DNA from 2 places in the Vagococcus lutrae genome. Region 1 is predicted to be linked to the other one. Evidence: riboswitches for the same ligand, from Rfam matches in the RefSeq annotation. Region 1 holds a riboswitch; the other holds the start of a gene.

Region 1 (12,687 bases):
GTTTTTCCCAATAGTCTTCGATATCTTGTGTACGGTAACGTGTTGGATCATCACCTGAAAGTGTATGTGGTCCGTAACGATATGTTAATGTTTCAATTAAAACAGGACCATTACCTGCAACTGACCATTCTCTTGCATGTTTTGTTACAGCATAAACTGCTAACGGGTCCATACCGTCTACTTGAACACCTGGGATACCAGCTGCTACTGCTTTTTGTGCTAATGTTTCAGCGGCTGTTTGAACTTCACGTGGTGTTGAAATAGCGTAACCGTTGTTTTGAATGAAGAATACAGCGTTAGCTTTATAAGCACCTGCAAAGTTAATTCCTTCGTAGAAATCCCCTTGTGAAGAACCACCGTCACCAGTGTAAGTGAACGCGACAGCGTCTTTTCCACGTTTTTTAAGTCCTAGCGCTACTCCAGCTGCTTGAACGATTTGTGCTCCGATAATAATTTGTGGAGGTAATGCTTTTAAGTCCTCAGCGAATTTACTTCCATCTATATGTCCACGTGACCATAAGAAAGCTTCTTTTAGTGGTAAGCCGTGTTGTACAAGTTGTGGAACATCACGGTAACCTGGTAATAAGTAATCTTCTTTTGTCATTGCAAAATGACTTGCTAATTGACTTGCTTCTTGACCAGCTGTTGGTGCATAGAAACCTAAACGACCTTGACGGTTTAAAGCTGTTGAACGTTGGTCTAATACACGTGACCATACCATTCTTGACATTAACTCTACTAATTCGTCGTCAGATAAATCTGGCATCAAATCAGGATTTGTCACTTTCCCGTTTTCGTCTAATACTTGTAGTGTCGAAAATTCTTTGTTGATGTTTTTCAACTGTGCTTCGAAATCAAGCTGTTTAATCTTTTTCTTCGCCATTACTACACATTCCTCTCTTATTTCACATATTAGTTGTCTTAAACAGAAAAGTTATCTGTATTACTTTTCCGCTTTCACATTCTCAATTTAACACGAGTAATTGGTAATTGCAAGTAATAAGTTTACATCTTGTGTAAATCATGTATATCTCAACAAAGTCCATCAAATCAAAGTTTGTGAAGAATTAGATAAACTGTGTAAGTGTTTTAAAAAATACAAGATTGTGTTTCTAAGCTGTTACACCACGACTATAACAAGATTAGTTTTCTGTTACACTTTCTGTTCTATTTATTATTTAATAATCGTTTTAAAAGAAAAAACTCTCAGAAAATTTCTGAGAGTTTCAATCTTATAACCATTCTTTATTCACTTTGATATAAATACGTTTTGCTATTTCAGTAGTCACGATATACGCTGCAACAATTCCAATCAACCATGGCCAATAATTGCTTGGTAGCGGCATAAAATCAAACCCGGTACGCAGTGGGGTAATAACAATTACTAAGCCCACGACAATAGCGAATAAACTAGAGATGAGCAGTGACGGACTTGCAATACTTTCGATAAATGGTAGTTTCTTCGTACGTAAGACATGAACGACTACAGTCTGTGTAATAAGCCCTACTAAGAACCAACCAGCTTGGAACAATCCTTGTTCAGCAACAGTATTAGCACCAAATATATGCCACATGATAAAGAAAGTTAAGATATCAAAAATACTACTTACAGGTCCTAAAATAACCGTAAATCTCAAAAGACTTCCCGTTTTCCAATGAACGGGTTTAATAATATCTTCTTCATCGACGTTGTCCCACGGTGTCGTTAACTGTGCAAAGTCATAAACAAGGTTTTGAACTAACAATTGAATGGACAACATAGGCAAGAACGGTAGAAACGCACTTGCGACTAACACAGAGAAAACATTCCCGAAGTTAGAACTGATGGTAATCTTGATATATTTCATCATATTACTAAAAACTTTACGACCTTCTAAAATACCGTCAGCCAAAACGTTCAGACTCTTTTCTAATAAAATAATTGAACTAGCATCTTTCGTAATATCCGCTGCCGTATCCACAGAGATACCAACATCGGCTTTTCTTAAAGCGGGAGCATCATTAATTCCATCTCCCATAAAACCAACAGTATGGCCTTTATTTTGTAAAACTTGGATGATACGTGACTTTTGCATTGGAGATAGTTTTGCAAATAAATTAATGCCTTCTGCTTTTTCTTGTAATTCTAAATCAGACATTTCTTCTAATTCATGCCCATTTAAAACTTTGTCAACTTCAATTCCGACGTCCGCACAGACTTTACGTGCGACTATCTCATTATCACCTGTTAGCACTTTTACATTGACACCATGTTCATGTAAAGATGAAATAGCGGATATCGCAGATTTTTTCGCTGGATCTAAAAATCCTACGTAGCCAACTAGAATCATTTTTTCTTCGTCTTCAATCGTATAGACAGGCTCTTGATGAACATCTTCTCTGTAAGCTACCGCAATAACACGCATACCTCGTTCATTCATTTCAACGTTGACTGCACGCATGGATTTTTCTAATTCTGGCGTGATTTCTACGACTTCACCATCTAATTCAACATGCGTGATGATTTCAGACATCTCTTCAACCGCACCTTTTGTTACCATTAATTGACGTCCATCTACTTCAGCCGCCACTGTTAAGCGACGTCGTGTGAAGTCAAATGGTAATTCGTCAATTTTGATAACTTCTTTAAACTCATGCTTTTCTGGGAACTTATCATAGTAATTAATGACAGCATGGTCTATTAAGTTTTTCCAACCTGTTTGATACTTTGAATTAAGATAAGCCATACTAAGAACGTGATTATCCATTTCACCTTTTGGATTCACATGCTCCACTAAAACAACTTTATCTTCCGTAATTGTACCGGTTTTATCTGTACAAAGAATATCCATAGCCCCTAAGTTTTGAATGGAGCTTAACTCTTTTACGATCACATTCTTTTTTGAAAGACTAATAGCACCTTTAGCAAGGTTACTTGTCACAATCATCGGTAGCATCTCAGGTGTTAAACCGACTGCTACTGCAATAGCAAAGAAGAAAGCTTGGTTCCAATCTCCTTTTGAAACACCATTTAAAAACAATACAACTGGGAAGAACACCGCTACCATGCGTAGCAACATTTTACTGACACGTGTAATTCCAATGTCGAAGGCGGTATCTCCTCGTTTTTCACTCGCGTTCTTAGCAATGTCACCGAAGAATGTATCTTCTCCTGTTTTTAAAATCAAGGCTTTCCCTTGACCACTAAGCACGTCCGTCCCCATAAACACTAAGTCTTGTAAGTCAAGCGCTGTTAAATCATCTTCTTGAATTTCTTCTTCACTGACACCTGAATAGACAAACTTTTCAACCGGCATTGATTCACCCGTCATGGATGACTGATTGACGAATAGGTCATTTGCCCAAATTAATTTAGCATCGGCTGGAATCATGTCACCTGTTGCTAAACTGACAATATCTCCTGGAACGACTTCGTCCATCGGAATCTCGATAACTTCGCCATCACGTGTTACCGCACAGGTGTTTTCAATCATTTCTTTCAATTCAAAACTTGCTTTCTGTGACCGATAATCTTGAATAAATTGAATCATGACACTTGCCGTAATCATAATTCCCATAATAATAGCAGCATCATGGTCGCCTGTTAAAGCTGAAACAACTAATAACAATGCGAGAACATAGACAAATGGATCTTGAAACGCGTGTAGCAATAATTTCCATGCTGGACGAGGCTTTTGAGCTGCCACCTCATTTGGACCAAATTCTTCCAACCTAAGTTTAGCATCCTCACTGGTCAGACCTTCTGGCGTCGTACGTAACTCCATCATCAATTCTCGATCAGAAAGTTTAACAAGTTTTTTTAACTCATTATCTTTTGATGATGCGCCAGAAAATGTTGGTTGTTTTCCTGCTTGTTTTTTTTCCATTTCCTCATCCCTTTCTTCGTTAGAACGTTTCTGTTAAATAAAACAAAAAATGCACTCTCGACACGAGAGTGCATTATAAATAACAACGTTATTCTATATAATACGCCAAATCTCAACGTCGAGTTTTAGCACTGAATGGCTTAGATAGTCAATAATCACTATCAGCTACATTAGAAAAAGCCTTGTTCGACAATTTCAGTTGACCCTAAAAAAACTCATCACAATATTCTCTCGATTATTGGAGGGCAGTAGCGTATTTCCAGACAGGAGCCTCACCTAACAGATTGTTCTATTTTTATCACACTTACTAGACTACATATAAAGATTCCTTTTGTCAAATATTCTATACAGCATGAATATGAATTTTTTAATTTTAAAAAATTAACCGACCATCACGTGCTCTTCAGGATAGCGTATCAATCCCTCATTGTTGCGTTGACGACCCGCGATTGATAATAAGAACGTGTACACTCCCACACGACCGATAAACATAAGTAACATAATGACAAACTTGCCTATCATCGTTAAATGGGGTGTTAAACCTAACGTGACGCCTACTGTACCAAACGCCGAAAAGACTTCAAAGGCTACATATTCGATACCAAATTCACGCGGTATTACTTCTGTTACAGATAGTAACGCAGTAGCGGTAATCGTAATGGTAACACATATAAAGAAGAGCGCAAAAGCACGCATGACAATTTCTTGCTTAATCGTACGATAGTGAAAAACTGTCCGATTCTTCCCTTTAATTGTCGCCCATGCATGAAGTAGTAGCACACCTAATGTTGATACTTTTAACCCACCTGCTGTCGAGCCAGAATTTCCGCCGACGAACATTAACATCATCGTTAGTAATAAACTAGCATGTGATAAATCCGCATATGGAATACTATTAAAACCTGCTGTTCTTGGTGTAACCGCAAGGAAAAATGTATTCACAATACGTTGAAACGGAGTTAATTGATCACTATATGCTTGTAAATTATTTTCGAATAGTAAAAACAATATAAAACTGCTGATTAAAATAATAATAGTCATACGCAATGTTAACTGAGTATGCAGAGTCATTTTACGGCGTTTGTACCAAGTTAACAAATCTCGCCAAACAACAAATCCCAGACCTCCGGCAATAATCAGACCACTAACCACTAACATAAAGTAGCTGTTAGTCCGCACTCCTTCTAAACTATTTCCAAACAAATCAAAACCAGCATTACAATAAGCTGAAATCGCATGAAAAACACTATATCCCAAACCATTAATTACACCATGCTTAGGGATAAAATAAAAAGAAAATAAAATCGTTCCAATCATTTGTGTCACAAATGAAAATTTTAAGACATACAATCCTAACTTCAAGACCCCTGAGTATTCACCTAAGTTTAAAGACTCTTTAAAAATTAATCGTGCTTGGAAGTTCACTTTTTTTCGCATAAACATGACCACGATTAGCGTCATTAACATGAAACTCATTCCGCCAATTTCTATCAAACACATAATCACAATACGGCCAAACAAACTCCAGTGAGCTGCCGTATTCACGGTGGTAAGACCCGTCACGCAAACCGATGAAGTCGCTACAAAGGCGGCATCTGACAAGTTCGTATGTCCTGAATTTGACGAAATCGGTAACGACAGTAAAAACGTACCGATGACAATTACCATTAAAAAACTTGCTGTTATAGCTTGAACAGGCGTAAAGCGATAATTAGCTTTAGGCTGTTTATTTTTCTTTATCACAAATATTCCCTCACCTTACTTACATTGTCTTACTATCGTTTAGTAGTGACTTCATAGTATACTGTATTTAAGAAAGATTCAATTCTTTCTTATAAATTACCCAATATCTGGAAAGGAGTGCCACGATGAACGTTATTGTTTTAGGCGGTAGTGGTTTTATTGGTCAGTCCGTCTGTGTCAAGCTAGCCGAACACGGTTTTCGTGTCACCAGTCTATCACGTTCTGGTGGTAAAAATGTTAAAGAAGAATGGAAACATCACCCTTCTATAACGTGGCAAAAAACAGATGTCTTTGATTTTTCTTCTTGGCAATCACTACTCTCTGCACAACCCGTCGTCATTAACTTGATTGGGTTATTAAAAGAAAATAAAAAAACAAATCAAACTTTCCAACGCTATCACGTTGACTTGCAGCGAGGTTTATTGCCTGTTTTAATCGAAAACGAGATACCTCACTATCTCTACTTGTCTGCTGCTGGAAAAAGTCCTTGGATGTCGCCTACGTACTTAACAACTAAGAAGAAAGCGGAAGCACTGATTACACAGGCTCCACTTCCATCTCTAATTATTCAATCAGGGCTAGTAGTTGACAAAGACCGACCATCGTCCTTGTTCTTTGGCTATTCTCTCGCAATCCTCAAATATATTCCATTTATTAGTCAAAAAGTCCAAAACGTCCTACCCATTACACGAGACGATTTGAGCTCACTTATCGTTAACAGTCTCATAAAAAAAGAAACAGGTATCATTCAAACCTTTAATAAAAAAGACCTTTCGCTTAAATGAAAGGTCTTTTTTTATGGTAAAACATGGCCTGAAGCCTGATACAACGCGTACCAATCTGCACGGGATAAAACAATGTGACTGCTATTAGCAATTTCTGTCAGACGTTCTTTAGTCATCGTACCAGCTAATGTTTGAATATTAGCTGGGTGTCGCTGATTCCAAGCCGTTACAATACCCGTCTTAGTAGTTTGGTATTTATCAGCTAATTCACTTAACAACGCATTTATTTCAGGAAACTCTGGTTGGTCGATAAACAATCCTTCCGTCATGTGTTGATAAGGCGACCAAGCCTGTACCGTCATCTGATGAAGTCGAGCATAATCTAATGCGTAACCATCTCGATTAATCGCTTCGGCTTCATGACGATTAACATGAATCCCTTCAGCCACCATATGATTAGCCATTAAACCAAATTGTAACTGATTGACTACTAACGGCATATCACTAGGTAAAGCTTGCTTTAACAACTCGATTTGAAGCGGATGATAATTACTCACACCAAAAAATTTAACTTTACCACTTTCTCGAAGAAGTTCAAATGCTTCGGCTACTTCTTCTGGTTCAATCAGAGCATCGGGACGATGTAAAGCCAAAATGTCTAAATAATCGACACCTAAACGATGCAAAATCTGATCAACACTGGCTAGAATATGAGCTTTCGACGAATCGTAAAATCCCGGTTGAATGCCACATTTCGATTGAATAATCAGCTGTTCACGCTCGATAGACGTTTGCTTTAACGCTCTTCCAAAAAGCGTTTCACAACTCCCTTTTCCATAAATATCAGCGTGGTCAAAAAAGTTAATACCTAACTGTTGTGTATGATTCAAATAATCAACCGCCTCTGTCATCGTCAAGCGATTAAACCGCATACATCCTACACCTATTTGTGAAGCACGAAGGGCTGCTTCGCCACCAATTTCAATATAGTTCATTTAGTCTTGCTCCTTTCGATATTTATCCCAGTCTCCCAAATCCTGTTGGTCAACAATTTCTAACTTTAAGTTATTTATCCATAATCGAACTTCTCTTCTGGCTAACGGAAAATTATTTTCTGAGACGTGCTTTATGAAAACTTCATAATGATATAAAAAGAGCTGCCCAAACGGTCTTGTTTTCTGTGTGAGTTGTTTAAAGTCTGCACGAATTAAATCTGAAGCGGTTTGTAGTAAAACTTCTTGATAATATTTATTAGGATAGTCTCTCGTCAACAACTCAAAAAACTTTAACATTTCTTCTTCGATTAAAGTACGCTGTTTTCGATAATCATCAATTTTTTTTAGTATTTCTGACAATGCTCGCTCGTTTAAAAGTTCACTTCTTTTTTCTTGATAGAATAAAAACTGAATTAACAATAACTCTAAAAACTCTAAACGCTCAACATATTCTTTTGGTGTCAACGATTTAGCAGCGACATACGCTCCTTTATTAGGAACCATTTCCACTAAACCCATGTCAGCCAATTCCTTAAACGCTGAGCGTACTGGCGAGCGACTGACTGCTAATTTTTCTGCAATCTCCGTCTCTATTAATTTTTTTTCTGGTGGCAATTGACCGGCCACAATGGCACGCTGCAAATAGTCGACCACTTGTTTTTTTACTTTTTGAGATACCATACAATGCCCCTTCTAATCATTCCAAATATGAGAACTAATCATTTTCGCTATAGCTTCGTTTCGGTCTTCGGCCGGAATTAGCACATGACCTAACAAACTATTTTCATCAAATTCTGCACGTTTCTGTCCGTAAAATAAAAATCGCCAATCCGCTTGAAAAGGCAGTTGCGTGACGGCTAACGAGTATTGCGCTTGTCTAATTGGAACAGTTAACCACTCACCTAAGACCGTTACAAGAGGCAATGGCCACCCGCAAAGCCCACGTATATGCGCTTCAAACTGTGACATGCTACACGCCACTTCAGAATAGATGCCGTCATCTAAGGTCGTAGGCTCAAAACCTGTGACATAAATAATGCCAAATTCATTAATCTTCATTTTAATAGTTAAAATACCTTGTACAGCTAAGCTATCACTCAAGATTTCTGCAATACGATAAACTTCATCCTGTTCCTCACGCAAAAGATTCGCGTTTGAATAATACCCTTCTAACCGTCCAATAAGAATTTTTTTTTCTACAATTGGGAAAAATACGGGCGCCTCTTCTCCATTACTAACGACTGAAACACGTATTTCTTTACTATACGGAATTTCAGATTCTAATAAACAGGGTCCTTCTTTAAAGAGGTGCTGTGCATTTTTAACATCTGATAATTCTTTAATTTCAAAATAGTCATCTTGCGTATGTGTCCGTCTAACCGTTTTTAACACACAAGGAAATCCAATACTTTCCAACGCTTCATAGACTTCAACAAGATTGTGAACAATCTCAAACGGTGGAATGTTTACTGCACTTTCATTTAAAAAACGACGTTCATCTAACCGATGATGTGCTAACTCTAAGACTGCCAACCCCTGAGGTAAGCTTTTTAATAGAGGTAGTGTTTGACTTTCTACATAACTCGTATATTCAAAAATAATAAAATCACTCATCTGGTTTAATTGCATTAAATATACTTCATTATGATACTCTCCTTGAATATGCCAGTCCGCAACAGCAGACGCTTGACAGTGTTCGAGGGGATCTAATATCGCTACTTTTAATCCTAGTTTATGAGCGGTAAGCGTTAGCATCCGTGCTAAATGCCCGCCCCCTACAATTCCTATAGTTTGACCTTGTATATATAACTTTGACATCACTTTTCCTACTTTACTATTTGATAATTTATCTACTATCATATTGTGCTAATTGATAGTTTTCAATAACAGATACAATTTTTTCTTGATAATTAGGATCCGTGGCATAGCCAGCTGATTGCAGTGCAGCAGCGGCATCACGATAATTGGTCGCTTGTAAAACAGCATGATATAGTTGGGGATTCCAGTCTACACCGTTTACGAATAACAAACTGTGGTCACGCATGGATTCTTCCCAGTTCGCATATACTTTAAAAGGGGCTTGGATTGTTTTCCACTTACCATCAACAAACTCTTTGGTTTCCAACATCACACTGGTATCGTCATATCCTTTTATGCCGTACAAATTATAATAACTTGCGGCTAATTGACTAGTCCCCCAGTCTGACTCAAGAATAGCCTGTCCCAGAATGATACTGGGTAACACACCAAACTCATCTTGTAACTGCTGAGCAGTCGGAGCGAGTTGTTCGATAAACGCCTCATGCGAAGGAGATGATTCTACCAAAACATGATTAGAACTGCTACTTGCCAATGAATTGGGTATATCTCCTATCATCATCTTCATTACAGTAAAAAAACCATATAAGGCTAATAAGCTAATGACAATACTACTTAGATGATCTACCTTCTTTTTCCACTTTTTTCGTGTCACTTTTCTTCGTGCCATTTTTCTCCTTCTCTTCAAATCGTTCTATATACTGTTCCAACGTCAAATCATATTTTTTCATATACGCTGCATGTTCTTTTCCTACATATCGAATGTGCCAAGGTTCATATTGAATCCCTGTGATTTCTTCTTTTTCTTTTGGATAGCGAATAATAAAGCCATAATCGGTTACGTTATTAGCTAACCATTTGCCAGCTTTCGTCTGTCCAAATTCTGGTTCGAGTCCTTTTTCATCAGCGTACCAATCTTGGTCGACGACATCCAAGGCTAAACCCGTATGATGTTCGCTTGTACCAGGAATGGCGATATAATCATCTGTCAGTTTTCTAGCGCGTTCTTCAGACTTTCCTTGTGCCATATATTCTTGAATGGAATTATCATAGACGTTTTGCTGGTTTTCTACCGAACGATACGCGGAAACAACCGTTAAGTCAATACCTGCTTCCTTGGCTGCTTGCTCCAATGCATAATAGGCATCAAAGGCCATTTCAGCGATTTCGTAGCCATTTTTCATAATCGTAATGGGTAGAACCGTATTTTCCTTCATCGGCTGATTATGATTGACTAATATCAAGGCTGGATCTTCTTTGCTGCCTACCGGTAAATCATCATAGACTTCGCTCGCTTCAGTAGAAGCATCCGATGAAGACTGACGCCTTTCAGTCGCCAGTGTTTCAGTGGTGGAAGGTGCTGGTTGACTTTCTCTATTAAACAAGCGAATACTTGTAACAATGATTAGCACCATTACGAATCCCGCCAATATTTTTTTTGCCATGAACTTCTTACACGTCCTTTTTCTCTTGAATATATGTTTCTGTTAAATTCTCATTCACCCATTCTAATAAATCCACGGGCGCATCTTCAATTTGTCTTTGGACAACTGCTGGTAAATGAAAGTATAAAATATCATCATAGCCCCAAGAGTCATACTGTAAGGATACTTTTAAATTAATCATTCCTTGCGCTGCTGACCACGCTTTTTCACGACGAGTAGCCGACTCCTGTTGTGAAATCAATTCAACCATTGCCTCACCACTATTTATCCATTTTTTAGCAATCAGCGTTTTAAGACGCTTATATTCCATTACAATATAATTTCGTTTCTCAGGGAAGAGAATAGCTTGACGGATTAATTTTTGAATAAGCATCCATTCATAGTCTGAAAATAAATTTTTAACTAATTGCATGGCTTCGGTATTTAAGGTTCCTGTTCCATTTTTCCACGACTCCCACTCACTCACATCTACTTTTAAATAGGTTTCACAAAATTCTTGCGCGGTTAAAAATTGATGTTGAACCCGGTCTTCAATAATTGCTACTAATGCTTCATGCATCATTTATTCTCCTTTCTAAAATAACATATTACGTCACTCGTTTCACACGTCTTTAGACTGATTTTATATCAGTTTGTTGTTGCATAAAAATCGCCTTTGCTTCTAAAAGGTGGTGAAACTCCGTCATAAATTGATACAACTTTGCTCGACTTTCAAATTCTGAACGTGTCTTAGGTAGCGGACTCTGTTCGTAAAAATCAAATGTAACTTCTAAGTCATTTAACAGCTCACTCACAGGATTATGCGCATCAAATTCTCGAGAAGTTTTCTCAAGAATCGTGACAATCGGAGTGGCAGCAATATCAGCCACTTCTATTTCATTGATTAAATAGCACATACTCTCAATCGCTTCGACTTGTTTATGGCGCATAGTAAAATATTCTATATAATAGCGCGTGTCTTGTAGTAAGTGATTATCCGCATGATGTAACGCCATCTTCTGTGCTGTAATAAGTTGGGCATTTAATTCAGCCAATAAACTCGCTGACTGCTTCTGACTATCATCTCCTTGCAGTCTCTCTGCAAAGGAAGCAAGTAAACCGCTAATCGCCGTATCAATTTCCAACTGAAGAGTTTGCAGTCGATTGTCCGTACTAGGCATATATAAATTAAACAGTAACGCCCACCCGACACCAATTAACATCAAGGAGTAACTATTAATAATCATCGACCTATCTACAGTTTGAGCTAATAAATAATGCGTCACTAAAACGGAACTAATCGGAATGGCATCGGCGAGATTAAATGAGAGCGCAATTGGTACAAAACAAATCAAATACGCACCAAACGCTAACGCACGGTAACCTATCAAATGAAAAAAGACTCCTGCAATCAAGGTCGCAATACCTAGTGCTAGCAATCGTCCTAGTCCAATTTTAACTGTTGATTTCTTTGTATCAGTTAAACTAAGAATGGCAATAATACCCGCAGAAGCTGGATTTAGCAATCCAAACCACTGAGCTGTTACTATCGCAAGCGTTGCACTGATTGCCATTTTGACTGACTTAACCACCATCTACCACTCGTCACATCCTTTCTCTTTCTATTTTACCATGTTTTATTCGACTTCGATAATAAACAACATTTTTTAAAAATCCTTTAAATTTTATGGTATAGTAAAAGAAATGTGAAACGGAGGGATTCGATGCGAATAGGACCTTTTCGCCTTGGCTATCGTACATTCAAAACCGGGATTGCTGTCTTATTATCTATCATTGTTATGCGCTTATTTGGTCAGGATAATCCGATGATTGCGTGTTTAACGGCCGTCTTTACACTACGTGAAGATTTATCTAGCACTTACGAATTTGGACGTAAAAGAGTGTTGGGTGTCGCTTTAGGAGGCGTATCAGCCATTCTTTTTTACCTCAGCGAAGAAGTGATTGGCAATACCCGTTTAGCTGAACTCATTCTCATACCACTATTTGTCATATTTCTAATCGTTATGGCAGATTCACTTGGTGCTCACAAAGGAATTATCGGGGGGACTGCGACTTTCTTAATCATTGCGTTCAACACCCCTGAAAATCAAACACT
Region 2 (12,687 bases), 180 kb from region 1:
AGCAAGAACAACTAACGCCATCTTCTTCATTTTCTTCCTCCAAATTATTCTTTTTTATATCCAACGTTCCAGCAGTTTCAAAAGAGAAGTGATAGTCCTTATAGTCAAAAGTCATTCCAAGCTTCTCTTGGTATAATTTAATCGCTTCCTGAAAAGCTGATAACGTTACTTCCAAAAATTCAGCACATTTCCACTCATAAACAAGACTATTTTCTGAAAGTGTGATTAAACCATTTAAACTAAATGTCATAATAGAAGCAATATATCTTTCTTTTCTTGTCTATGAAATTCAGTAATTAATCTGTAATTAACATTTTGGTTCCTTCAACACACTTTATTGGTGGTTTTCAATCTTAGATTTAGATATCATAGTAAAATAACTTTCATAATAAATTACTATCGATATTTATCAGGCATTCTTTGAATCCAAGATTCTATTATCGAGTAATACTCTTCTTTGGAAAGGTACATGAGCGTACGAAAACAGGTTAATAACTCTTCCTCGTTGTGAAAAAGCCTAATTGAAGAAAGATCTTGTTCTATTTTTTTATAAGCCTGCATCAGATATTCTTCTAGTTCGCTATTTGATAAACTTAACATAGATTGTAGTTTAATTATCTCAGCTTTTAAATGTGATGTATAAACATTATATTTATGAACATAGATATAATCTTTATCTGAGTTACCTATTCCCGTTAATTGAAGAATAAGGGCAAACATAACACAATAAAGAGCTTCCTCTAATTTACTTTCACTGAGTAATAGTCTATGTTGGTACATTAAATCATTTGTTGCCATACCATATTTAAAATCTTTTAAGTTTTTGATAAATGATTTTTTAGAGATATTGTAAGCAATTTCTTCAGGACCTAGATTGGAATCTAAGTAAGGAACGACTGAATAAGGAGTGACACAAGTATCATGGGATCTATTTTTATGAGCCCAAATTAATAAATGATATTTTTCTATTATTTTTTCCCCCTGATTTGTTAAAGACCAACATTTAGGTACTGTATTTGCATATAAATATTCTTCAACATTATCTTGAATTCTTTTTATTAGCTCGGCTTTTTTTCCAGATACTTTTAAAGAGTTATTTTTTAATATTTCTTTTAAATCTTTGATTTTAAGAGAATACAGACTTTCAGATGGGGTTGATGTTCTTATATAGTTGTTTGAAGCAAGTTTATTAATACTCATATTATAATTAATTTCGTAAAAAATAGAAAAGTAATCAGGAGGAAGATCGGTTTGTTTTTTGTTTTCTAACCAATCCATTAATATGATTTCTCCTATTTCTAATCCATCAAAACTATTAATTGATTTGGAACCATGATAATTAACAGTTTCATTTTGGGCTGAATTGTAAATCATTAAATCATTTGTATTTGAATTATCTGTATTTGTATGAGTTTCATTTATCTCAGTTTTTAAAGAGTTTTTTTCTTCTCGTTTATGTAGGAATAAGTTTATAGAAACAATGAAAGCAACAATAGTTAGTGTTTGCAATGGGTAGTGTAAAACAAATGCTAATAAAAATAACAATACAATCCACTTCATGAAGTGATTCCCCCAATCGAAAAATTATGCCTTTTGATGATTGATTGCTTTATAAAAATAAAGCTCCTTAATATTTACCATTTTGTTATTCAAAGAAAAAAATTATCATTTTAAGTTCATGTGTAAATATTTTTTGCATAATATATATAACTAATTATACCAAATAAAAACAAAAAAGTAATAAGAATATCGGGGGCTAGTTTCGTTTCATCTCACATATCAAAATCCCCCCTACGATGGGCATTATGTCCAACGTAGGGGGGATTGTTCGTGAAAAAGATGAGAATAGCTATTTAATTAGTTAATTATTTTCCATACCATTTGTCTGAGAATTTGTTTCCTAATATTGCTCCTATAACAAGCGGAATAAGGAAAATCCAACCAGATAATGAGAAGTTAGCGATAGGTGTATATAAAGCACCTACGTTACAACCATTAGATAGACGTGTTCCGAATCCCATACAAATACCACCTAAAGCATATAATAATGCTTCTTTACCTGTCAGGTTCATTTCAGACATGAATGTGCGTTTGAATTGTCCAGAGGTTAATAAAAAGATAATTGTACCAAAAAGAATACCGAAGTTTTGCACGCTAACACCATTTTCCAATAGGGGATTGGAGTAAAATTCAGGTGCCATTTTGGTGAATTCTGCTAATGAGTCAGCAGAAACGCCGAATAACATTAAGAATTTACCGAACCACATTCCATAAGGAGTAGAAGCGCCCCAACCAGTTTTTGTCACGCCCATCATGACGGTGAAAATCAAGGTTAGGATGACAGCGCCTTGTTTAAGTGACCAAGGTGCAACGAATAATTGATAGTAAGTGTCTTGATTAGCAACATTGAAGTTTTTAACATCAAGTTTTGGAGCTTCGTCTTGCATTCTTTCGGATAAGACACCGTAGTAAGTGTTGGCGTTGCGACGTTTCTTTTCATATAGAAATGAAAGGGCAACAACGATTAAGGCAAAAATCCCTGTTAGGATAAGTGCGCCGAGATAACCGTTTGTTCCATCATTTTTAAATAAATCTGGTAAGAAGACACCGTTAGTACCGAGTGCTTTTCCAGTTTCAGATGTAAACCATGAGTTAATAATCCAACTCTGTGAATTTTGTACGGGGTATCCTAAAAAGACGCCCATACAAAAGAAAATAAAAGTGACGCCTGCTCGAGGTAGTGCCGTTACTAAGTCTGTTAACACGCCTGATGCACAACAAGAAGAGAAAGCCATCCCAAATCCAAATAAAATACCACCTAAAATAAGACCAGTGTTGATAGGATTGACCCATAAGTCAAATTGTGAAGCATCGGCTAAGAAAAAGTAACCTGTAGAAGCAAGAGCCGTTAAAAAGAATAATAGCATTAGAGTTCGCATGAGTTTAGTTGATCCTGTGTTATAAGCACGGTTCACACTCCCTGCAAAACCAGTATAGGCACGAGATAACGTATATCCTAGACCTAAACCGAATAACAAACGAATAAATAATACATTGGATGCCAGCATTGTTTTACCAGCAATTAATAAGACAATTAATAATATAAAGCCAACAACATTTTCTTTCTTGTTCATCATCATTCTCCTTTTTAAGTTTGTGTTTTCACGAACAACCTTATTATATACCATAAAGTGTTATTTTTTAAGGGGATTTCACAATTTTTATGAAAGTTTACTGATTAACGCGGGTTAAAGAACAGAAAAAGAGATGAAATAATAAGGGAAGACTATTTCATCTCTTTTTTTCTTATTCAATTTTAAATGCAGCTTGTTCTTTTTGACCTGTATACCAATCAAATTCAATTTCAAAAGAATGTTTGTCTCCTTTGATTTCATAGGAGTATTCCACTTTTAAATTGTCTGACGGGGTAATGGGGGTTGTGTGGTTTCCTTCAGTAAAGTGAAATGTCCCTTCTTCTTTAAGTTTCTTAGCAATCGTTTCAAGTGTCGTTGCAAACTCATGTAAACGCTGATGCTCTTCACGATCAATAATGACTTGAGTGACGGGCTTCTTATTATTTTCCATAAAAATCCCTCCTTTATTCTTTATCTTTATTATAAAGGAAGTAAGGGGTGTTTTTAAAGAAATATGATAAAATGAACGATAGCCCACTTCACTTAGAAGCGGGCTATCTCACTAATCAATATTTAAAATAACTGTTACAATATTTTGACTTTTTCTCGTTTAAACAATGTCATCCCTAACCTCTATGACATCCTTGTAGCTCTTTAACTACGCCAGTGCGAATAAATTTCTTCAAAACAAATTAAAATAATGTATTTAAACATTTTTCATATCTTACACAGTATATCATAGTTTTGTTTCGAATCATAATCTAAGCGTTTAGTTAAGTGTTTCTTCGTAAGCTTCGATTTGAGCGAGTGTGCGTTGGAGTTCTATTTCATTGTGAATGAAGTTCATCGAGTTACCTAAATCTTTGTGACGTTGTTCTTCAAGACGGTCAACTTCTTTTTTTGCTTCGACAATCAGCATGTTAATTTCTTTTTCTGTTTTCATTCTGAACACCTCCTGTATGATATGTTTATTATACACTCAATTATTAAAGATTGTAATTAAAAAGACTTTGAAAATGTGGTAAAAAAATGAAGAGTTGACGAAATATCACATCAATGGTAGGCTTATAGTTAATAAAATAAAGATTTGTTAGGTGAGGCTCCTATACAAACACAGGCTGCTGCTCAAAAACGTCCAGAGACGCCAATGAGTAGGACAGGACTAGTCGACTTAAGGCTTTTCCCAAGGTAGCTAAAGAATGGACATTCTTTTACGTTGTATAGTGTCAAAACTCAACGAAGTGATCCGTGTTTTTTTAACATGCCTATTTATCTCTTACGTTGGTTTTGACGTAAGAGATTTTTTTGTCTTTATTTTAAATAAAGCATACAAGGGGTGATGTTATGGAAAATTCAGATTGTTCGTGTAGGTGTTTAGGAATGGACACTGATGATCCAGCACCCGATAGAAAGTCTAGGACTTTTCGTTAGGTGAGGCTCCTATATAAACACAGGCTACTGCTCAAAAACGTCCAGAGACGCCAATGGGTAGGACAGGAATGGTCGAGTAAGGCTTTTCCCAAAGTAGCTAAAGAATAGAAATAGCTATTCTTTTACGTTATATAGTGCTAAAACTCAACGAGTTAGATGAGTTAAATGGTAATTAGATGATAATTTCTAGCGCCTTCAAAATGTTCGGCGTCCTTTTGTTCATGAATGGAGAAAAGTGCGACCGGTTATATTTATGGAGAGCGAGGGAAAAAAATGAGAATGAAAGAATTAAACAATACGCTGTCAGTTATGGATAAGCGTTATGAGTTTGCAGCAAGAAGTGAAGTAGCGCGCCTTACTAGAAAATTAGGAGGCGGTCAAAATGGATTGGCACAAGATGAGGTGGAAAATAGTCGTCGTAAATATGGGGCGAATATTTTGTCCGAATACGAAAAAGAATCTTGGGGAACAAAAGTGAGAAAAGCTTTTTTTACCCCGTTTACGATTATATTAATGGTGCTTGCGATTATCTCGTTTGTGACTGATTATTGGTTGGCAAGTGGGGCTGAAAAAGATCTAACGGCTGTTATTATTATCAGTACGATGGTAACAATCAGCGGTAGTTTGACATTGTTTCAGTCAGTTAGATCATCAAAAGCAGCGGAGAGTCTTTTATCGTTAGTTAGAGTTACGGCGACGGTCACACGTAAAGGACAAGAGAGAATAGAAGTCCCTACTGAAGAAATTGTTGTAGGTGACCGCGTTCACTTGTCTGCGGGAGATATGATTCCAGCGGATATACGGATTATAGCGGCAAAAGATTTGTTTGTTAGTCAGTCGGCTATGACGGGAGAAAGTCATCCGGTAGAAAAGACAGCTCCTGTAGATATTTCAGCGAGAGAGAGTCAAACTGATTATCAAAATATGGTGTATATGGGCAGTAACGTTGTCAGTGGTACGGCGACAGGTATTGTGGTTGCTGTTGGCGATGATACTATTTTTGGTGGAATTGCTCGGGATGTTGCTAAAACAGATGAATTGACAAGTTTTGATGTTGGCATTAGTGAAGTTTCCTGGCTTTTAATTCGTTTTATGTTAATAATGGCTCCGACAGTTATTTTAATTAACGGTCTAACAAAAGGGGATTGGGTAGAGGCGCTCTTTTTCGGATTGTCTATTGCTGTCGGATTGACACCAGAGATGTTACCAATGATTGTGACGACAAGTTTAGTCAAAGGTGCTACAAGTATGGCGAAAGAAGGAACAGTTATTAAAGATTTAAATGCCATTCAAAACTTCGGTGCTATGGATGTCCTTTGTACGGACAAAACTGGGACGTTAACACAAGATAAAATTGTATTAGAATATCACTTAGATATTAATGGACAAGAAGACGCCCGTGTTTTGCGACATGCATACCTAAACAGTTATCATCAAACAGGATTAAAGAATTTAATGGATATTGCGATTATCGATGCCGCATCGAAAGAATTAAACATTTCGTCTTTAAATCATGAAAAGGTAGATGAGATTCCATTTGACTTTGAGCGTCGACGTATGAGTGTCGTTGTGAAAGATAATCAGAATAAAGTTCAAATGATTACTAAAGGCGCGGTAGAGGAGATGTTAGAGATTTCATCTTTTGTTGAAGTCAATGGTGAAGTTAAACCACTTTCATCAGCGATTAAAGAAGAAGTTTTACGAACAGTCGATACATTAAACGAAGATGGCTTGCGTGTGGTGGCTGTGGCACAAAAGACTAATCCGCGTCCAATCGGAGAGTTTTCGATAGCAGATGAATCAGAAATGGTGTTAATTGGCTATCTTGCTTTCCTAGATCCACCAAAGGAAACGACGAAACAGGCGTTAATGGCATTAAAAGAGCATCAAGTCGGCGTTAAAGTTTTAACGGGTGATAATGAGCGAGTGACACGAGCAGTCTGTCAACAAGTAGGATTGGAAAATGAAACGATTATTAGTGGACGTGATTTACAAGAGATGTCTGCTGATAAATTTCTTGAAACGATAGAGAATCATTCGGTTTTTGTGAAACTTTCACCAGCCCAAAAAACAGATATCGTCAAAGGATTAAAAGAGAATGGACATACGGTAGGATTTTTAGGTGACGGGATAAATGATGCGCCGGCGATGAAAGCATCGGATGTTGGCATTTCAGTAGATACGGCAGTTGATATTGCGAAAGAGTCGGCAGACATTATTTTACTTGAAAAGGATTTAATGATTTTAGAAAAAGGAATTTTATCTGGTCGTGCGGTTTTTGGAAATATTATTAAGTATATTAAAATGACGGTCAGTTCAAATTTTGGGAATGTTTTTTCAGTGTTAGTCGCTAGCATATTCTTACCATTCCTGCCAATGACAGCTCTGCAACTACTCGTTCTTAACTTGATTTACGACATCTCATGCATCTCAATTCCTTGGGATAATATGGATGATGAATATTTAAAATCACCGCGTCATTGGGATGCTAAATCAATTGGTTCGTTTATGAAATGGCTCGGACCGACTAGCTCGATTTTTGATATTACGACCTATTTCTTATTATTCTATCTAATCGGACCACAAGTATTCGGGGGAAGTTATCATAGTCTATCACCTGAAAAGCAGGTCTTATTCGTTGCTTTCTTCCATGCAGGCTTATTCGTTGCTTTCTTCCATGCAGGCTTGTTCGTTGAATCATTGTGGTCACAAACATTAGTAATTCATGCATTGCGAACACCTAAGATACCATTCTTACAAAGTCGAGCTTCCTTTATCGTCATGACGATTACAACACTAGGTATTTTAATTGGTACGGTACTACCTTTTACTTCTATAGGGCAATCGGTTGGTTTAGTGCCATTAAATGCGAGTTATTTCTTCTGGTTGTTGTTAACAATTGTCGCGTATATCGCGCTGGTAACCGTTGTGAAAAATCTTTATATTCGTCGTTATCAAGAATTACTTTAATTTTATTGAAGTTATGTCTTTTGCTAATGTGCTATATTCATTGGCAAAGGCATAACTTTTTTTGTTTTAGGATTGTCTTTTAATCCGTGAACAAGGTAAACTAAGTAAAGATGTATGGAAGGAGAGATAGCATGCATGAATTATTGACAGATAAAACAATTCTGCCTTATTTAAGTAAGACACTTCCTGATTTTGCGAATGATAATTGCACGGTTGAAGAGATTGGTGACGGAAATATCAACTATGTTTTTCGAGTGACTGATAAAAATAATCAACGGCGGCTAATTGTCAAACAAGCTGACAAATTACTACGGTCGTCGGGTCGTCCATTAGATATTAAACGAGCCGTACGAGAAGGGCGTGCTTTAGAACGGTTAAATGAGGTTGTCCCTAATTATACGCCTAAGATTTATGCTGTAGATGAAGAAATGGCGATTATTATTATGGAAGATATTTCAGAGTATCGTAACTTGCGTCATGTCTTGAGTGAGTGCCAGCAACTCCCACAGTTAGCTAATGATTTGAGTGAGTTTTTAGCCGTGTCGTTAGTAAGTTCGACAGATTTAGTGATGGAGGCATCCCGAAAACAGCTAGAACAAGCTTTTTATTCAAATGTGGAGATGCGTGAAATTAGTGAAGATTTAGTGTTTACTGAACCGTATAATAATCAAAAACAACGTAATCAAATTTTTCCTGGAAATGAAGCCTTTGTCCAAAAGCATTTGTATGAGCATGAGGCATTAATCATGGAAGTTGCCTCACTTCGTTATCATTTTATGAATCACGGACAGGCACTGTTACATGGTGATTTACATTCTGGCTCCATTTTTGTATCTCAAAATGGTTTAAAGGTTATTGACCCAGAGTTTGCATTTTATGGACCAGCAGGCTATGACATTGGAAATGTGGTGGCGCATTTACTACTGGCGTTCTATCATCAATTAGCACAAGACTCAGTTTCGTTAACTTATTTATGTTGGTTACGGGAAACGATCATCTGTATTTTGGTTGAAACAGAGAATAAGATGAGTGACTATTATGAAAAAGAAGTGACCTTGTCTCTCTATCGAACCTCTCGCTTTAAGCAAGAGTGGCTAAAAGGGATTATTTGCAACACTTATGGCTATACGGGAACGGAAATGATAAGAAGAGTGGTTGGAGATACAAAAGTAGCTGAAGTCACTACGATTGAAGACAGGGAACGACGTCTAGATTTTGAGCGTGCGGTTATAACGTTATCGGAAAAGCTGATTTTAGACCGTCACACGATGACATCAGATTGGTTAAATCAGCATTTACAAAAGGAGATAGATAAGTATGAAACGAGAAGATTATAACCTACCTTTTATGCTGCGTTATGAGAATGTTGCTTGGTATGAAGATGGGAAAGTCCGTATTTTAGATCGTCGTATTTATCCTACAGAAGTTCGCTTTGTCACTTGTACGACTTATCAAGAAGTGGCCCAAGCGATTACAGATATGGTGACACAAAGTGCCGGACCTTATACAGCAGCAGGGATGGGTATGGCTCTAGCTGCGTATCAAGTAAGAGATGAAAGTGTAGTAAAACAACGTATTTTCTTAAAAGAGGCAGCCGCTACGATTGGTCATGCTAGACCGACAACGGCTAATCGCATGTTACAAATCACTCATCATGCTTTGCAAGCCGCTGAGTTGGCCTTTGAACGTGGCGCATCAGCTGAAGAAGCAATTTTTAACGAAACACTTAAATCACTTAATCGTCGCTATGCGACAATGTCACGTGTGGGGGATTATTTGTTAACAAAGATAAATGCAAATGACCATGTATTGACCCAGTGTTTTGGCGAGACAATCGTGGGCATGATGCTTCGCGGAGCGATTGAGCAGCAAAAAGTGTTTAAACTTTATACTGCTGAAACGCGACCTTATTTACAGGGAGCTCGTTTAACGGCTAGTTGTGGTGTTGACATGGGGTTTGATACTACGGTGATTACTGATAATATGGTCGGTTATGTAATGGAGTATGAAGGAATTGATTTGTTTACTTCAGCCGCCGATACGATTGCATTGGACGGCTATATAGCGAATAAGATTGGAACAAAACAAATCGCATTATTAGCGCAACATTATGACGTGCCATATTATGTCACGGGCATACCTGATGAGCATAAAAAAAGCCATCACGACATTGTCATTGAAATGCGTGACCCCCAACAGGTATTAACGTTTCAAGGGATACCGCATACCCTTAATGGAGCTAAAGCTTTATATCCGTCATTTGATATCACTTCTCCCAATTTAATTGCGGGGATTGTCACGGATAAAGGCATTTATCAAGCCACTGAGGTAGCGACTTATTTTGATACTGCGGTGCAACAGTTTTATTAGAAAGTGAGAGAAAAGATGAAGTATAGAGACGAACGACAAGAAATGGTGACATTTGGGAAGAAAATGATGGAAGAGCGTTTGACAACTGGGACGGGTGGAAATCTAAGTTTATTTATTCCAGAGGATGAGTGTTTTTTAATCAGTCCAAGCGGTGTTCCTTATCATGAAACGGAATTAGAGGATATAGTGGTTGTTGATTTAGAAGGAAAAGTCATCGACGGAAAGCGCAAACCGTCAAGTGAGATCGCCATGCATCAAATTTTTTATCAAAATAACCCAGCAGTTCGAGCGGTCGTGCACACCCATTCCGAATATGCGACGACCTTTGCTTGTCTGCGAGAATCGATTCAACCGCTTCATTACATTATCGCTTCAGTAGGAGAAGAAATTCGTTGTAGTGGCTATGAAACATACGGCACGGAAGCGTTAGCTAAAGAGGCTTATCGCACGATGCAAAAGGATACGGGGATTTTACTAGCCAATCATGGTGTTTTAACTGTTGGCGAATCACTATCAGAAGCCTTTTCAGTCGCAAAAGACATAGAGTTTGTAGCTAAACTTTACTATCGAGCACGCGCGATTGGAAAGCCAGTCATGCTTTCTACCACAGAAATCGAAGAAACGATGAAAAAATTTGGCACGTACGGACAGGGATAATCGTATTGCTAGTTATTTTTTGAAAAAAGAGTTACTATAGTATAGTAAGCATAAAAGGTCGTCAAAGGAGAGAGTAACCTATGAAAAAAGTAACATCTGTAACAGAGTTAATTGGTCATACACCGATAGTGAAGTTGAATCGTGTGGTTGGTGATGATTCGGCTGATGTTTTTGTTAAATTAGAGTTTTTTAACCCGGGCGGTAGTGTCAAAGATCGAATTGCTTTGGCGATGGTTGAAGAAGCAGAACGTAGAGGTTTATTAAAGCCGGGCTATACGATTGTAGAACCAACAAGTGGAAATACGGGGATTGGTTTATCAATGGTCGCGGCAGCAAAAGGCTATAAAATTGTTATCGTGATGCCTGATACAATGAGTAAAGAACGTCAACAATTAATGAAAGCATACGGTGCAGAGTTAATTTTAACACCTGGAGCTGAAGGGATGAAAGGTTCGATTGCTAAGGCGGAAGAAATTGCCGCTCAAGAAAATCATTTCATGCCATTACAGTTTGATAATTTAGCGAATCCGTCCATTCACGAACGCACGACGGCGCATGAAATTTTAGAAGCGATGCCTGCAAAAGAGATTGATGCCTTTGTTGCCGGTGTTGGAACGGGTGGCACGATAACAGGAGTTAGTCATATCCTAAAACAAGAAAATAGTGAGATGGCAGTGTATGCTGTAGAACCAGCAGAGTCCGAAATTTTAAGGGGTGGTGCTCACCAACCGCATAAGATACAAGGGATTGGAGCTGGCTTTGTACCAAAAGTATTAGATACAGATTCTTATGACAAAGTGTTACCTATTTCAAGTGAACGCGCTATAGAAATGACAAAACAAGTTGCGAGAAAAGAAGGATTGCTACTTGGAATCTCTTCTGGCGCAGCCATTGCAGCGGCATTAGACGTTGCGAAAGAATTAGGCAAAGGTCATCAAGTAGTCGTTTTAGCACCTGATAACGGGGAACGTTATCTTTCAACGGGTATTTTTGATGCATAAAAGATGATAGCAATCGGCTTCCTTTCTTGAAAAAAGAATGGAGGCCTTTTTCTATGGTCATCTGTGCTAACTTTCGATATACTGATTAAGATGAATTTAAAGGAAGTGTTTAGATGAAAGTAACGCAAGCTATTTTGCATGTGATTGATTTAGAATCACCGCAACTTATCTTATCAGAGAAACCTATGGATCTTAGTGAGTTAACCGTTCGTGATTATTCAGAATCATTATTAAAAAAGTTTTTTGAAAATGATTATCAGACCGGTAAGCTAGAAGAGACAACGACAGATTTACCGTTTAGCTCGCTATCTGATAACTTTATCGAAGGAAGTCATGCGATTGCTCAAGGGTTTTATGATTGTTTAGTGAAAGGTGAGGATGTGCCAAGTGGTGATTTACTCATATTTGAAGCGATGAATGATGAGGAAGACCATTTAGTAGGGGCTTTTAAATTGAATTTTAAAAAGGTACATACGCATTATATTGATTATATTGAAAATGAGATGGTAAATAACATCATTCTTAACCGTGCTGTCTTACCAAGTAGTACGAGCAAGGTAGATGAGGGAATCGTGATGAATTTGACTAATCAAACCCTTTCAATGGTTGGTAAGTCTTATAAATTTGACGGTAAAAAAACTGCGTATATGAGTCAGATTCTTTTTCAAATTGAGCCAACGCCGTCGATGGCCGATAATATAAAAATTGTAAAAAAAGCTGTTAAAGATGTTTCTACGCGGTACAACGAAGAGTTGCATGAAAGTTTTGCGAATGTTCAGCAAGCTATTTATGAAAGTATCGAAGAAGAAGGGAAAATTGATAACCAACGTATAGCCGAACATGTTTTTAAAGATAACTTTAGTGCCAAAGAAGAGTATCTAGAACAAGTCACACGCACGGCTTTTACAGAGGATATTCCAGTGAATGTACCAAAATATGAGAAAAAATATCGCATGCAAAAGTTCAAGTTAGCGAATGGGATTGAACTAGCTATTCCAATGGATGTTTATCAAAATAAAGAGTTTGTTGAATTTATTAATAATCCAGACGGCACGATTTCTGTTATGATAAAAAATATTGATGAAATAAAAAACAAGTTTTCATAATCAAAAACAGTGTAAAAT

What was found. A riboswitch is a leader RNA that binds a small molecule or an ion and turns the genes downstream of it on or off. The one in region 1 is predicted to bind magnesium.
Region 2: it holds a riboswitch for magnesium, as region 1 does, so the genes downstream of both, mgtA (magnesium-translocating P-type ATPase) here and mgtA (magnesium-translocating P-type ATPase) in region 1, are expected to answer to the same signal.

The regions. Positions count from the first base shown of each region.
Region 1 covers NZ_CP097017.1:83,041-95,727, reverse strand. The annotation lists gene pdhA (pyruvate dehydrogenase (acetyl-transferring) E1 component subunit alpha) at 1-883, opposite strand, end outside; gene mgtA (magnesium-translocating P-type ATPase) at 1,233-3,866, opposite strand; M-box (ykoK) riboswitch at 3,970-4,157, opposite strand; gene M2919_RS00500 (TrkH family potassium uptake protein) at 4,248-5,609, opposite strand; gene M2919_RS00495 (NAD-dependent epimerase/dehydratase family protein) at 5,735-6,394, shown strand; gene M2919_RS00490 (aldo/keto reductase) at 6,406-7,329, opposite strand; gene M2919_RS00485 (GntR family transcriptional regulator) at 7,330-8,010, opposite strand; gene M2919_RS00480 (ATP-grasp domain-containing protein) at 8,023-9,147, opposite strand; gene M2919_RS00475 (glycoside hydrolase family 73 protein) at 9,176-9,817, opposite strand; gene M2919_RS00470 (M15 family metallopeptidase) at 9,759-10,592, opposite strand; gene M2919_RS00465 (hypothetical protein) at 10,600-11,151, opposite strand; gene M2919_RS00460 (aromatic acid exporter family protein) at 11,204-12,166, opposite strand; gene M2919_RS00455 (FUSC family protein) at 12,296-12,687, shown strand, end outside.
Region 2 covers NZ_CP097017.1:263,890-276,576, forward strand. The annotation lists gene M2919_RS01270 (hypothetical protein) at 1-30, opposite strand, end outside; gene M2919_RS01275 (hypothetical protein) at 1-250, opposite strand, end outside; gene M2919_RS01280 (SAP domain-containing protein) at 397-1,560, opposite strand; gene M2919_RS01285 (YeeE/YedE family protein) at 1,866-3,134, opposite strand; gene M2919_RS01290 (amphi-Trp domain-containing protein) at 3,307-3,585, opposite strand; gene M2919_RS01295 (hypothetical protein) at 3,904-4,077, opposite strand; M-box (ykoK) riboswitch at 4,214-4,386, shown strand; M-box (ykoK) riboswitch at 4,551-4,728, shown strand; gene mgtA (magnesium-translocating P-type ATPase) at 4,845-7,535, shown strand; gene mtnK (S-methyl-5-thioribose kinase) at 7,667-8,872, shown strand; gene M2919_RS01310 (s-methyl-5-thioribose-1-phosphate isomerase) at 8,853-9,905, shown strand; gene M2919_RS01315 (L-fuculose-phosphate aldolase) at 9,921-10,562, shown strand; gene cysK (cysteine synthase A) at 10,643-11,563, shown strand; gene M2919_RS01325 (nucleoid-associated protein) at 11,677-12,669, shown strand.